Regions from separate parts of the Klebsiella sp. F11 genome, predicted to be linked through region 2. Evidence: predicted binding sites of a transcription regulator. Region 2 holds the regulator's gene; each other region holds the start of a gene.
The links. The regulator ArgR, encoded in region 2, controls arginine synthesis, uptake and breakdown. The targets are predictions, from matches to a motif close to ANTGAATAAAAATACANT.

Region 1 (4,205 bases), 690 kb from region 2:
TGTTCCGCCTTCTCCGCGGTCATCTCCGCGATGCGCTGGCCTTTACCATCAAGGATACCGCTGACGTCGGAAAGTAGGATCAGATCGGCGCCGAGGGTGGCCGCCAGCGCGGTCGCGGCCTGATCGGCGTTGACGTTCATCAGCTGCCCTTCATCGGTCACGCCGATAGAGCTCACCACCGGCAGGTAGCCGCCCGCCAGCAGGGTATTGATCAGCGCCGGCGAGCCCGGCAGGGCCAGGCCAACGTGCCCCAGCTCTTCGGCAAGCTGGGTCACCTTAACGCTATCGCCATCGCCGAGGAACAGGCCAACGCTGGCAATACCGTGCTTTTTCGCCCACGCCAGCAGCGTTTTATTGGCGGTGCCCGCCAGCGCGCCGGTAATAATGTCGATTTGATCCGCCGGCGTTACCCGCAGCCCATTTTTCTTGCTTACCGGCAGGTTAAGCTGCTTCATCAGCTCATCGACCACGCAGCCGCCGCCGTGCACGATAATCAGCGGACGCTGATGCGTTTCACGGTAGTTCACCAGCGCGGTAAACAGGCGCGCCAGCGCTTCTTCGCTATCCAGCAACACGCCGCCGAGTTTGATAATTAATGGGTTCATAATCACACCTTAAATAAGAGACTGCGTCTCAGCGAAGCCGAAACGAATATTCGCGCACTGGACTGCCTGCGCCGCTGCGCCTTTAAGCAGGTTATCTTCCGCCGCCACCACGATGATATGCTCATCCTGGACCGCAAAACCGATATCACAGAATGGCAGACCCACGACATTTTTCAATGCCGGCAGCGCGTTATCGTATAAACGGACCAGCGGTTTATCGGCGTATGCCTGCTGGAAGACGGCGGCTACCTGCTCTTTGCTGACGCCCGGCTTCAGACGACAGGTGATGGTTTCCAGAATACCGCGCTTAAAGTTGCCCAGATGCGGGGTAAAAATAACCTCCGCGCCAAGGTGAGTAGAGATTTCCGGGTGGTGACGATGGTTGAAAACGCCGTACGGCTGCAGGCTCACTTCACAGAAGCTGTTGCCGATCGCCGCCTTACGGCCCGCTCCGCTCACGCCGCTGGTGGCGTTGATCACCGGCCACTGATTAAGATCCAGCAGCCCGTCATCGATCAGTGGTTTTAGCGACAGCTGGGCCGCGGTCGGGTAGCAGCCAGGAACGGCGATTAAATTGGCCTCTTTCAGCCGCTCGGCGCCCCACTCGGCCAGGCCATAGACCGCCTGCTCGAGCAGCGCCGGATGCTGATGGGTAAAGCCGTAATATTTCTCGTAGAAGGCGCCGTCGTTCACGCGGAACGCGCCGGAGAGATCAAACACCACGCAGCCGGCGGCGAGAAACTGCGGCGCCAGGTCGTGGCTCACTTCATGGGCGGTCGCGAGGAAGACGACGTCCACCCCGGCGCTAAATTCGCTGATATCTGACATGGGCTGCAGCGGCAGATCGACTATGCCTTTCAGCTGCGGATGTAAATCGGAAATTAATTTCCCCGCATCATTACTTTGCGAGGAGACCGTCAAAGCGGTTATGGTCATATGAGGATGGCGATTTACATAGGTCACTAGCTCTGCGCCGGCATAACCGCTGGCACCCACTATCAGCGTATTCAACATTGGGGCTCTTCACCTTCTTACATCTGTTTGCCTGGGAAGACCGTTATCTTCCTCACCCTGTTAAGCCGTAAGAGCATTTCCTTACATTCGATGGGTTTTCTTACGCTCAACGATAATGTATTTTTATTCACAAATACTGCATGAATATTGATACTATCACGACCCGAGGTGTGTCAACAATGAAAAACAATTTACCGCCGTTTATCGAGATTTACCGCGCATTGATCGCCACACCCTCCATCAGCGCAACCGAAGAGTCGCTGGATCAAAGCAATGAGACTTTAATCAATTTGCTGGCAGGCTGGTTCCGCGAAATTGGCTTCAACGTCGAAGTTCAGCCGGTGCCGGATACGCGCAATAAATTCAACATGCTGGCCAGTACCGGCCAGGGCGCCGGCGGCCTGCTGCTCGCCGGGCATACCGATACCGTGCCGTTCGATGATGGCCGCTGGACCCGCGATCCGTTCGCCCTCACCGAGCATGACAACAAGCTCTACGGTCTCGGCACCGCCGACATGAAGGGCTTCTTCGCCTTTATTCTTGACGCCCTGCGCGATGTCGACGTCAGTAAGCTCAAAAAACCGCTCTATATTCTGGCCACCGCCGATGAAGAGACCAGCATGGCCGGGGCTCGCTACTTTGCCGAAACCACCCGCCTGCGCCCGGACTGCGCAATTATCGGCGAGCCAACCTCCCTGCTGCCGGTGCGGGCGCACAAGGGCCATATCTCCACCGCCGTTCGCGTCCAGGGCCAGTCGGGCCACTCCAGCGATCCGGCGCGCGGGGTTAACGCCATTGAGCTGATGCACGACGCGATTGGCCGCATTATGCAGCTGCGCGATACGCTGAAAGAGCGCTATCACTTTGCCGCCTTCACCGTCCCCTACCCGACGCTCAACCTAGGCTCGATTCACGGCGGCGACGCCTCTAACCGCATCTGCGCCTGCTGCGAGCTGCATATGGATATCCGCCCGCTGCCGGGCATGACGCTCAACGATCTCAACGGGCTGCTGGATGAGGCGCTGGCGCCGGTCAGCGAACGCTGGCCGGGCCGTTTGAGCGTGAGCGAACTCCACCCGCCGATCCCCGGCTATGAGTGCCCGCCGGATCATCAGCTCGTTCAGGTGGTGGAAAAACTGCTCGGCGCACAAACCGAAGTCGTCAACTACTGCACCGAAGCGCCGTTTATCCAGACCATCTGCCCGACGCTGGTCCTCGGTCCAGGCTCCATCAACCAGGCCCACCAGCCGGATGAGTATCTGGAAACCCGGTTTATTAAGCCGACCCGCGAGCTTATTACCCAGGTTGTCCATCATTTCTGCTGGCACTGAGACCGCTTTTTTCCCCGCCCTTTATTCAGGGGCGGGACAGTGACAATTGTCACATTCCCATAAGCAATGCTTATCAAGCGACCTCTGAGTTAAATTTCGCAAATTGCCGCCATTTATTCGTTTGCTGAAGCGATTTCGCAACAATTGACGTAGGGGTTTTTACGTGGCTTTATAAAAGACGGCTGCTTATCCGCGGCTCATCGTTGCCGAGTAGCGGATATAACAAAATAAAATGAGATGGGGTGTCTGGGGTAACATGAACGAACAATATTCCGCTTTGCGTAGTAATGTCAGTATGCTCGGTAAGGTGCTAGGCGATACCATCAAGGATGCGCTGGGAGAGAACATTCTTGATCGTGTCGAAACTATTCGTAAATTGTCCAAGTCTTCTCGCGCCGGCAATGAAGCCAATCGCCAGGAGCTGCTCACCACGCTGCAAAATTTGTCCAACGATGAGCTGCTGCCGGTTGCACGCGCCTTCAGCCAGTTTCTGAACCTGGCCAATACCGCAGAGCAGTACCACAGCATTTCGCCAAACGGCGAAGCGGCCAGCAACCCGGAAGTGATTGCCCGTACCCTGAGAAAGCTCAAAGGCCAATCCCATCTCAACGAAGAGACCATTAAAAAAGCGGTGGAGTCGCTGTCGCTGGAGCTGGTATTAACCGCCCACCCGACCGAAATCACCCGCCGCACGCTGATCCACAAAATGGTGGAAGTGAATAACTGCCTGAAGCAGCTTGATAACAAAGAGATCGCTGACTACGAGCACCACCAGCTGATGCGCCGCCTGCGCCAGCTGATCGCCCAGTCATGGCATACCGATGAAATCCGTAAATATCGCCCGACGCCGGTTGACGAGGCGAAGTGGGGCTTTGCGGTGGTCGAAAACAGCCTGTGGGAAGGCGTGCCGAACTACCTGCGCGAGCTGAACGAACAGCTGGAAGAAAACCTCGGCTATCAGCTGCCGGTCGACTTCGTACCGGTGCGCTTCACCTCCTGGATGGGCGGTGACCGCGACGGCAACCCGAACGTGACCTCCGATATCACCCGCCACGTGCTGCTGCTTAGCCGCTGGAAAGCCACCGATCTGTTCCTCAAAGACGTCCAGCTGCTGATTTCTGAGCTGTCGATGGTCGAGTGTACCGACGAACTGCGCGAAATGGCCGGCGCCGAAGGGGCACAGGAGCCGTACCGCTATCTGATGAAAAAGCTGCGCGGCCAGCTGATGGATACCCAGTCCTGGCTGGAAGCGCGC
Region 2 (4,205 bases):
CATGGATCAGGTTGCCGAGATCCGCCCGGGTTCAGAAATTCCGGTGGTGATCATGCGCGAAGATAAGAAAATCACCCTCCATATCGCCGTGCAGGAATACCCGGCAAGCAACTAGCTGCCATAAAAAAACCGGAGCACGATGTGGTCCGGTTTTTTTATTCACAACTCAATCTTACTTATTAACGAACTCTTCGCCCAGAGCGATATCTTTCTTCAGCGTATCGAGCATGCCTTCCAGCGCCTGCTGTTCAAAGGCGCTGAGCGTGCCAATCGAACGGCGCTCTTCCACGCCATTTTTGCCCAGCAGCAGCGGCTGTGAGAAGAAGCGAGCATACTGGCCATCGCCTTCAACATAGGCGCACTCCACCACGCCCTTCTCACCTTGCAGCGCGCGGACCAGGGAGAGGCCAAAACGTGCTGCCGCCTGGCCCATAGAGAGTGTTGCCGATCCGCCACCGGCCTTCGCTTCAACGACTTCGGTGCCGGCGTTTTGAATACGTTTCGTCAAGTCTGCCACCTCTTGTTCGCTGAAGCTTACGCCCGCGATCTGGGACAGTAATGGCAGGATAGTGACGCCCGAGTGGCCGCCAATCACCGGCACTTCGACATCAGATGAGGATTTATCTTTCAGCTCAGCGACAAAGGTATTAGAGCGGATGATGTCCAGCGTGGTGACGCCAAACAGCTTGTTCTTATCGTAAACGCCGGCTTTTTTCAGCACTTCCGCCGCAATAGCCACCGTAGTATTCACCGGGTTGGTAATAATACCAATGCAGGCCTGCGGGCTGGTTTTGGCAATCTGTTGGACCAGATTTTTCACGATACCGGCGTTAACGTTAAATAAATCGGAGCGATCCATGCCTGGCTTACGCGCAACGCCAGCGGAAATCAGCACCACATCAGCACCTTCAAGCGCCGGGGTCGCGTCTTCACCGGAGAAACCTTTGATTTTTACATCGGTAGGGATATGGCTAAGATCAACCGCCACGCCCGGAGTTACCGGAGCAATGTCGTACAACGAGAGTTCTGAACCTGAAGGCAGTTGGGTCTTAAGTAGTAGGGCAAGCGCCTGGCCGATTCCACCAGCGGCGCCGAGGACTGCAACTTTCATCCTAAACTCCTTATTATGGTTAATATAGTCTTTCGTTACTCCGTCGCCTGGACCTTAATTCACAAGATGAACAATTACAATAAGTATGGTTGAAGAATGCGTTCTGGTGCGCAGCGATTCATCCGCTTCGCATTTTCGTCCCTGAGACTGACCATCCAGCAAAACGTAGTACCGGACCGACTAGTGGTTACAATACACCCAGCCTGTTCGGCAAAACAACACCATTCTCATAACATTTAATTTACTTTTACAGCTATTTACGCCGCGTGATGAAGGCATGTTCCTTAGCAGGGTTATTTGCTAAAATATGCCCCCTTCATAACATTATTTACTTTATCCCCTTGCGGATTATTTGCATAAAAATTCATGGTTATGCATAATGATGTTGTTTTTACCACCATAATCCGGGTGACTTATGCGAAGTTCGGCAAAACAAGAAGAACTGGTTAAAGCATTTAAACTACTGCTTAAAGAAGAAAAATTCAGCTCTCAAGGTGAAATCGTCCAGGCGCTGCAGGAACAAGGTTTCGATAATATCAACCAATCGAAAGTCTCCCGCATGCTCACAAAATTTGGCGCGGTGCGAACCCGTAACGCCAAAATGGAAATGGTCTACTGTCTGCCTGCCGAGCTTGGCGTTCCGACGACGTCCAGCCCGCTGAAAAACCTGGTACTGGACATCGACTATAACGACGCCGTCGTGGTTATTCACACCAGCCCGGGCGCAGCGCAGCTTATCGCGCGTCTTCTCGATTCCCTGGGTAAAACGGAAGGCATCCTCGGCAGTATCGCGGGCGATGACACGATCTTTACCACCCCGGCCAGAGGCTTTACCGTCAAAGATCTGCACGACGCGATTCTGGTCCTGTTTGAACAAGAGCTTTAAGCCCTCTCCCTCTGGCTGACGCCGGAGGGCCCTTCAAAAAATGCAGCATTTCTTTAACATTTAGTGTGGTTTTTCACTGCTATACATTCCTTTACTGAATGGAACAGCCGAAAACGCACAAAATATCAAATACATCCATCATTATGATTTTATTAGAAATAGTTAACCATCCTGGCTAATAAACAACATTTCTAATTCTTATCTGTTATAAAAAAGACATTCCTATGTAATTATTTACACTCAAAACAATTAGCACGGTATTAATATTTTTGGTGATTAGTGTATACTTGATTTTGTGATGAGGGTCACGAAACAAGAGCCCTCAATAATAAGATTCGACGAGGTGAACATCATGAAAATCAAAACAACCGTAGCTGCACTCAGTATCCTGTCCGTTCTCTCTTTTGGCGCTTTCGCCGCTGATTCAATCAACAGCGATCAGGCTCAAGGCCGCCAGTCAATCGGCACCGTTTCCGTCGGCGCGGTAAGTTCTTCCCCGATGGATATGCACGCGCTGCTGAACCAAAAAGCGCAGGAGGAAGGGGCTTCTTCCTATCGCATTATCGAAGCGCGTAGCGGTGACCACTGGCACGCAACGGCAGAACTTTATAAATAAGTTTTAACGCTTATCGGTTATTCACTGAATACAGAATATCTCCAGCGGCCCAGGTACATAGCAAACCTCCCGCCGCTGCAATCAACATGGTTGGAGTAAAAATTATGAAAACTGCAATGATCATCGCATCCCTGGGCCTGGCTTCGGTACTCTCCTTCGGCGCCAGCGCCGCCGTACATCAGGTCAACGCCGAACAGGCTCAGAACCTACAGTCTATAGGCACCGTTTCTGTCTCACAGGTAGGCAGCGCGCCGATGGATATGCGTCAGGAACTGGCGGCGAAAGCCGCTAAAGAAGGCGCCAGCAGCTACCGTATTATTGAAGCCCGTACCGGCGATACCTGGCACGCGACGGCTGAGTTGTACAAATAAACCCTCGTCGTCTTATCCGACGACTTGCCCCCGCCTGTCGGGGGCTTTTTTATGCCTGCCGGGCGTTAAAACGTAGTTCCCCTTCCAGCTCTTCTTCCGCTTCATCAAACAGCAAAATCAAAGCGCCAAAGCGCCGACTCTGCTTATCGCTCAAGTGAATAAACTCAATCTCCAGCGGTAGCGGCAGCAGGCCGCCGGTGGTCGCCTCCCAGAGCGAGTCCAGATTGTTTACCCTCTCCCGATTCAGCTCAAAGACGCGCGAAAACTCGCGATAGAAATCCTGCTGTTCCGCTATGTCATCGAAATCAAACGTATAGACCGTCATCGCCCGCCCCCGCTTAAAACCCGCCGCCATTCCCCGCTAAATACCATACCGCCGGACGGTCGCTTTACCATCCTTATATTTCTCAATCGAAGGGGTCCCGTTGATGAATAAGTATAGCGATAAAAAAACCGACGCTTCGGGCGTCGGTTTTGGTCTTTAGCTATTCGTCAGCGCATGCTGATACTTACGCAGCATCTCCACCAGCCGTCGAACCGGCTCCGTCACCTGCGGCGAGGCTTCCCAGAGCCGTAGCTTCTCCTGATAAATATCCAGCTCGTCGAGCAGGCGGGAGAAGTAGCGTCGACGCTTGTCATCATTACCGGCGGAGATCACGTGATCCGCAGTGCGACGCAGCTGGCGATGGTATGACGACAGATCGTCATTAACCGGCACCGGCGCATCCCGCAGGCGCTGATGGGCAATAATTAGCGTCAGCGCGAGGCGGAAACGGGCAATATCGTCCGGGAACTTGTTCAACAATAAGAAGAGCTGCTGATAGAGGGCCGGCAGATGGTTCTCTTTGCGCCTGGCGGTATTGGTGGTCAGCGATGACACCGCCGCCGAGACAAACTGATTGAGCAGCACGCGCCCGGTGCGCGCCCGCGAATTATCCCGCACCAGCAGGATAACCATCAGCGCGAGGAAACAGCCGACTATCTGGCCTAAAGCGCTGTCAAGGAACTGGCTGAACTGGAACTGCATCGGGTTATCCAGCACCAGGATATTGATGGTACCGGCTAGCGCCCCCAGCGATCCCAGCCGCCGCTTCTGTACTTCAATCCCAATGAAGAACGCCATCACCGCCAGGCTAATACATAGCAGCAGCATGCTTTGCTGCGTGGCGGGCATAATCACGAGGAAGAAAAACGCCCCCAGCGGTAGGGCCGCCAGCATCC
Region 3 (4,205 bases), 580 kb from region 2:
CCGGGCGGTTAACGCCGGCGATCGGCTCGGCGTCAAAACCACCCTGCGTCAGCCGTTCGACGATATCGTTCTGCATCCGCTCAGCACCACCGAGGAGTATGAGGCGATGCTGACGCAGGCGCAGGCCGGCTACGATCGCTATCTCCAGCTGCTGCGCGAACGGGCGGAGCCGGAGGAGATAATTACCGCTTTCGGCGAGTTCCGGCTGCTGTGCGCCCTGCGCGACGGTCCCTACGGCGTTAGCGGGCTGAACGAACGGCTGGAGCTGATGCTCAATCGTCAGCGGGCTATCGCGCTGCCGCGGCATTCGCGCTGGTATGAGGGGCGTCCGGTGATGATCTCGCGCAACGACAGCGCGCTGGGGCTGTTTAACGGCGATATTGGCATTGCGCTGGAAAGGGGAGACGGGCTGCGCGTCTGGTTCCCGATGCCGGATGGCAGCATTAAGTCGGTGCAGCCGAGCCGTCTGCCGGAACACGATACCGCCTGGGCGATGACGGTGCATAAATCCCAGGGCTCGGAGTTTGACCACGCGGCCCTGATTTTGCCTTCCCGCAGCGTGCCGCTGGTGACGCGTGAGCTGGTGTATACCGCGATAACCCGCGCCAAACGGCGGCTCTCGATTTATGCCGATGAGCAGGTGCTTACGCAGGCTATCGTGGCGCGCACCGAGCGGCGCAGCGGGCTGGCGGAGATCTTCGCCAGCGGCGGGCAGCCTTAGCTTTCAGTTGCTTCCCCTTTGTCAGCCTGGCCGGCAAAGGGGAGCGGTCGCTCAGCCGAGGTCGGCCATCATCACCTTGGAGCGGCGCTGGTAGTTGTACATCTCTTTCTTACTCTCCGGCAGCAGGTCGATATCCACCGGCGTAAAGCCGCGCTCCTGGAACCAGTGGATGCTGCGGGTGGTCAGCACGAACAGCTTGCTGAGCCCCATCTGTTTTGCCTGGGTCGCAATCCGATTTAGCAGCACCTCCCCGCGCGATGAGCTGCGGTAGTCCGGATGGACCGCCACGCAGGCCATCTCCCCGATTTTCTCTTCCGGGAATGGATAGAGCGCGGCGCAGGCGATTGTCGTGTTATCGCGCTGGATGATGGTGAATTTATCTATTTCCATCTCCAGCTGCTCGCGGGAGCGGCGCACCAGAATCCCCTGCTGCTCCAGCGGGCTGATCAGCTCAAGAATGCCGCCGATATCGTTGATGGTGGCGCGGCGAATCTGCTCGGCGCTTTCCATAACGATCTGGGTCCCGATACCGTCACGGGAGAACAGCTCCTGCAGCAGCGCGCCATCTTCCCGGTAGCTGATCAGGTGGCAGCGACGCACGCCGCTGCGGCAGGCTTTCACCGCGCCGCGCAGGAAGCGCACGGTACCGGAGTTGTAATCTTCTTCCGCTTCCAGCTCCTCAACCCGCGCCTGGGCTTCGTTCGGGAACAGCTCGGAAACGATATCGCCCTGCTGGTTATATACCCCCTGCGACGAGCAGAAGCCGATCATTTTTTCCGCTTTCAGTTTAATAGCCAGCTGGGTGGCAATCTCTTCTGACGTCAGGTTAAAGCTTTCGCCGGTGACCGATACCGCAACCGGGCCCATCAGCACGATGGCGCCGTTATCAAGCTGGCGGTGGATCGCCTCTTCATCAATGCGACGAATGCGCCCGCTGTGGCAATAATCGACGCCATCGTCGACGCCAAGCGGCTGGGCGATAATGAAATTGCCGCTCACGACGTTGATGTGGGCGCCCTGCAGCGGGGTATTGTTGAGGCTCATCGACAGGCGCGCGGTAATTTCCAGCTGCAGCATGCCGGCGGCCTGCTTAACCAGTTCGAGGGTTTTGGCGTCAGTCACGCGCGTCTGCTTGTGGTACAGCGGCTCATGATGATGTTCGGCCAGATTGGCGTCGATCTGCGGACGCGCGCCATAGACCACCACCAGGCGAATGCCCAGGCTATGCAGCAGACCAATGTCATTGACTATGCTGGAGAAATTCTCATGCTCAATGGCTTCTCCGCCCAGCATGATGACAAACGTTTTTCCCCGATGGGCGTTAATATAGGGAACAGAATGGCGGAATCCTTCTACCAGTTCGGTGCGACGTTCCTTCACCATGACAACAACCCTCAATGCATGATTATTCGTAATAAGTGTATTTTTATTCTGTTTTCCCGCTAAACGCAAGCCCCAATTTGTCCCAAAATGGCGAAAGAACTGTGACTTAAAGCGCGCCACCAAAGATTGTTTACCCTTTTATTGATGACAGGTTATACGGCTTTCGTTAAAGTTTCTGGTCAATCTGTTTGTTTTAGATACGAATGCGTTTTTATTGCTTGGGAGTGGCATGCCGGGATACAAGTCAGGATTAAGCCGTCGCCGTTTTTTACAGGGGGCGAGCGCGATGTGGTTAATGAGCGTCAGTCCGGTGGGCTTAGCTGCCGTCGCACGGGTCGTCGCCGTGCGCGTCTGGCCGTCGTCAACCTATACGCGCGTGACGGTGGAATCCAACCACGTGCTGAAATATCGGCAGTTTGCGTTGAGCAATCCGGAGCGGCTGGTGGTCGATCTGGAAGGGGTTAATCTTAATTCCGTGCTAAAAGGCATGGGCGGCAGCATCCGCGACGACGATCCCTATATTAAATCCGCGCGCGTCGGGCAGTTCGATCCGCAAACGGTGCGCATGGTGTTTGAGCTCAAGCAGAATGTGAAGCCGCAGCTCTTTGCCCTTGCGCCGGTAGCCGGCTTTAAAGAGCGGCTGGTGATGGATCTCTATCCGTCTACGGCGACCGACGTGCAGGATCCGCTGCTGGCGCTGCTGGAGGACTACAATAAGGGCGATCTCGAGCGTCAGGTGCCGCCGGCGGAAAGCGGGCCGAAGCCGGGTAAAGCCGGGCGCGACCGGCCGATTGTGATTATGCTCGACCCGGGACACGGTGGCGAAGACTCCGGCGCGGTCGGTAAATACCGCACCCGCGAGAAAGACGTGGTGCTGCAGATCGCCCGCCGACTGCGGGCGCTGATCGAAAAAGAGGGGAATATGAAGGCCTATATGACCCGCAATGAAGATGTCTTTATTCCCCTGAAGGTGCGCGTCGCCAAGGCGCAGAAGCAGCGCGCCGATCTCTTCGTCTCCATTCACGCCGATGCCTTTACCAGCCGCCAGCCGCGCGGCTCGTCGGTGTTTGCGCTCTCAACCAAAGGCGCTACCAGCACCGCGGCTAAATACCTGGCGCAAACCCAGAACGCCTCCGACCTGGTGGGGGGCGTCAGCAAGAGCGGCGACCGCTACGTCGACCATACGATGTTCGACATGGTGCAGTCGCTGACCATCTCCGATAGCCTGAAGTTTGGCAAAGCGGTGCTGCAAAAAATGGGCAGGGTTAACGATCTGCATAAGAACCAGGTCGAGCAGGCGGGCTTCGCGGTGCTGAAAGCGCCGGATATCCCGTCGATCCTCGTGGAAACGGCGTTTATCAGTAACGTTGAGGAAGAGCGCAAGCTGAAAACGGCGGCCTTCCAGCAGCAGGTCGCCGAGTCGATTCTGGCGGGAATTAAGGCCTACTTCGCCGATGGCGCAACCCTGGCAAGGCTTGGCTGATAGAAGGAGCGGAGATGGCCCTGTTAAAGAGCGCCCACGGCGGCAATACGCGGGAGGCGGCGGCGCTGCTGGGCATTCAGCCCGAGCTGCTGCTCGATTTTAGCGCCAACATTAATCCGCTGGGTATGCCTGAAAGCCTGAAACGCGCCCTGATCGCTAATCTTGAGCGCGCGGAGCGCTATCCGGACGTCGACTATCGGCAGCTGCACGAGGCGCTGGCCGAACACCATCATATTCCGGCCTCGTGGATCGTCGCAGGCAATGGCGAAACCGAATCGATTTTCACCGTCGTAAACGGCCTGAAGCCGCGTCAGGCGATGATTGTGGTACCCGGCTTTGCCGAATATCGCCGCGCGCTGCGCTCGGTGGACTGCGCGATCCGCGAGTTCGCGCTGCGGGAAGAGGACGGCTGGCAGTTGACCGAGGCCCTTCTCACGGCCCTGACGCCGGACCTCGACTGCCTGTTCCTGTGTACGCCCAACAATCCAACCGGCCTGCTGCCGGAGAGCCAGCTGCTGGCGGCGATTGCCGCTCGCTGCAAGGCGCTGAGCATCGCGCTGATCCTCGATGAGGCCTTTATCGATTTTATTCCCGACCAGCCGGGGTTTATTCCTCTGC

Region 1: argC (N-acetyl-gamma-glutamyl-phosphate reductase) is a predicted target of ArgR. The motif match lies at 1,734-1,751, and genes of this name have one in related genera.
Region 3: argA (amino-acid N-acetyltransferase) is a predicted target of ArgR. The motif match lies at 2,139-2,156, and genes of this name have one in related genera.

What each region holds. Positions count from the first base shown of each region.
Region 1 is NZ_CM160060.1:5,463,339-5,467,543, forward strand. It holds gene argB (acetylglutamate kinase) at 1-608, opposite strand, end outside; gene argC (N-acetyl-gamma-glutamyl-phosphate reductase) at 615-1,619, opposite strand; gene argE (acetylornithine deacetylase) at 1,799-2,950, shown strand; gene ppc (phosphoenolpyruvate carboxylase) at 3,207-4,205, shown strand, end outside.
Region 2 is NZ_CM160060.1:492,155-496,359, reverse strand. It holds gene degS (outer membrane-stress sensor serine endopeptidase DegS) at 1-115, shown strand, start outside; gene mdh (malate dehydrogenase) at 173-1,111, opposite strand; gene argR (transcriptional regulator ArgR) at 1,527-1,997, shown strand; gene yhcN (peroxide/acid stress response protein YhcN) at 2,350-2,613, shown strand; gene yhcN-B (DUF1471 family stress response protein YhcN-B) at 2,718-2,984, shown strand; gene AC1M2H_RS02520 (barstar family protein) at 3,034-3,309, opposite strand; gene aaeB (p-hydroxybenzoic acid efflux pump subunit AaeB) at 3,466-4,205, opposite strand, start outside.
Region 3 is NZ_CM160060.1:1,076,299-1,080,503, forward strand. It holds gene recD (exodeoxyribonuclease V subunit alpha) at 1-721, shown strand, start outside; gene argA (amino-acid N-acetyltransferase) at 773-2,104, opposite strand; gene amiC (N-acetylmuramoyl-L-alanine amidase AmiC) at 2,334-3,587, shown strand; partial or broken gene cobD (threonine-phosphate decarboxylase CobD) at 3,602-4,205, shown strand, end outside.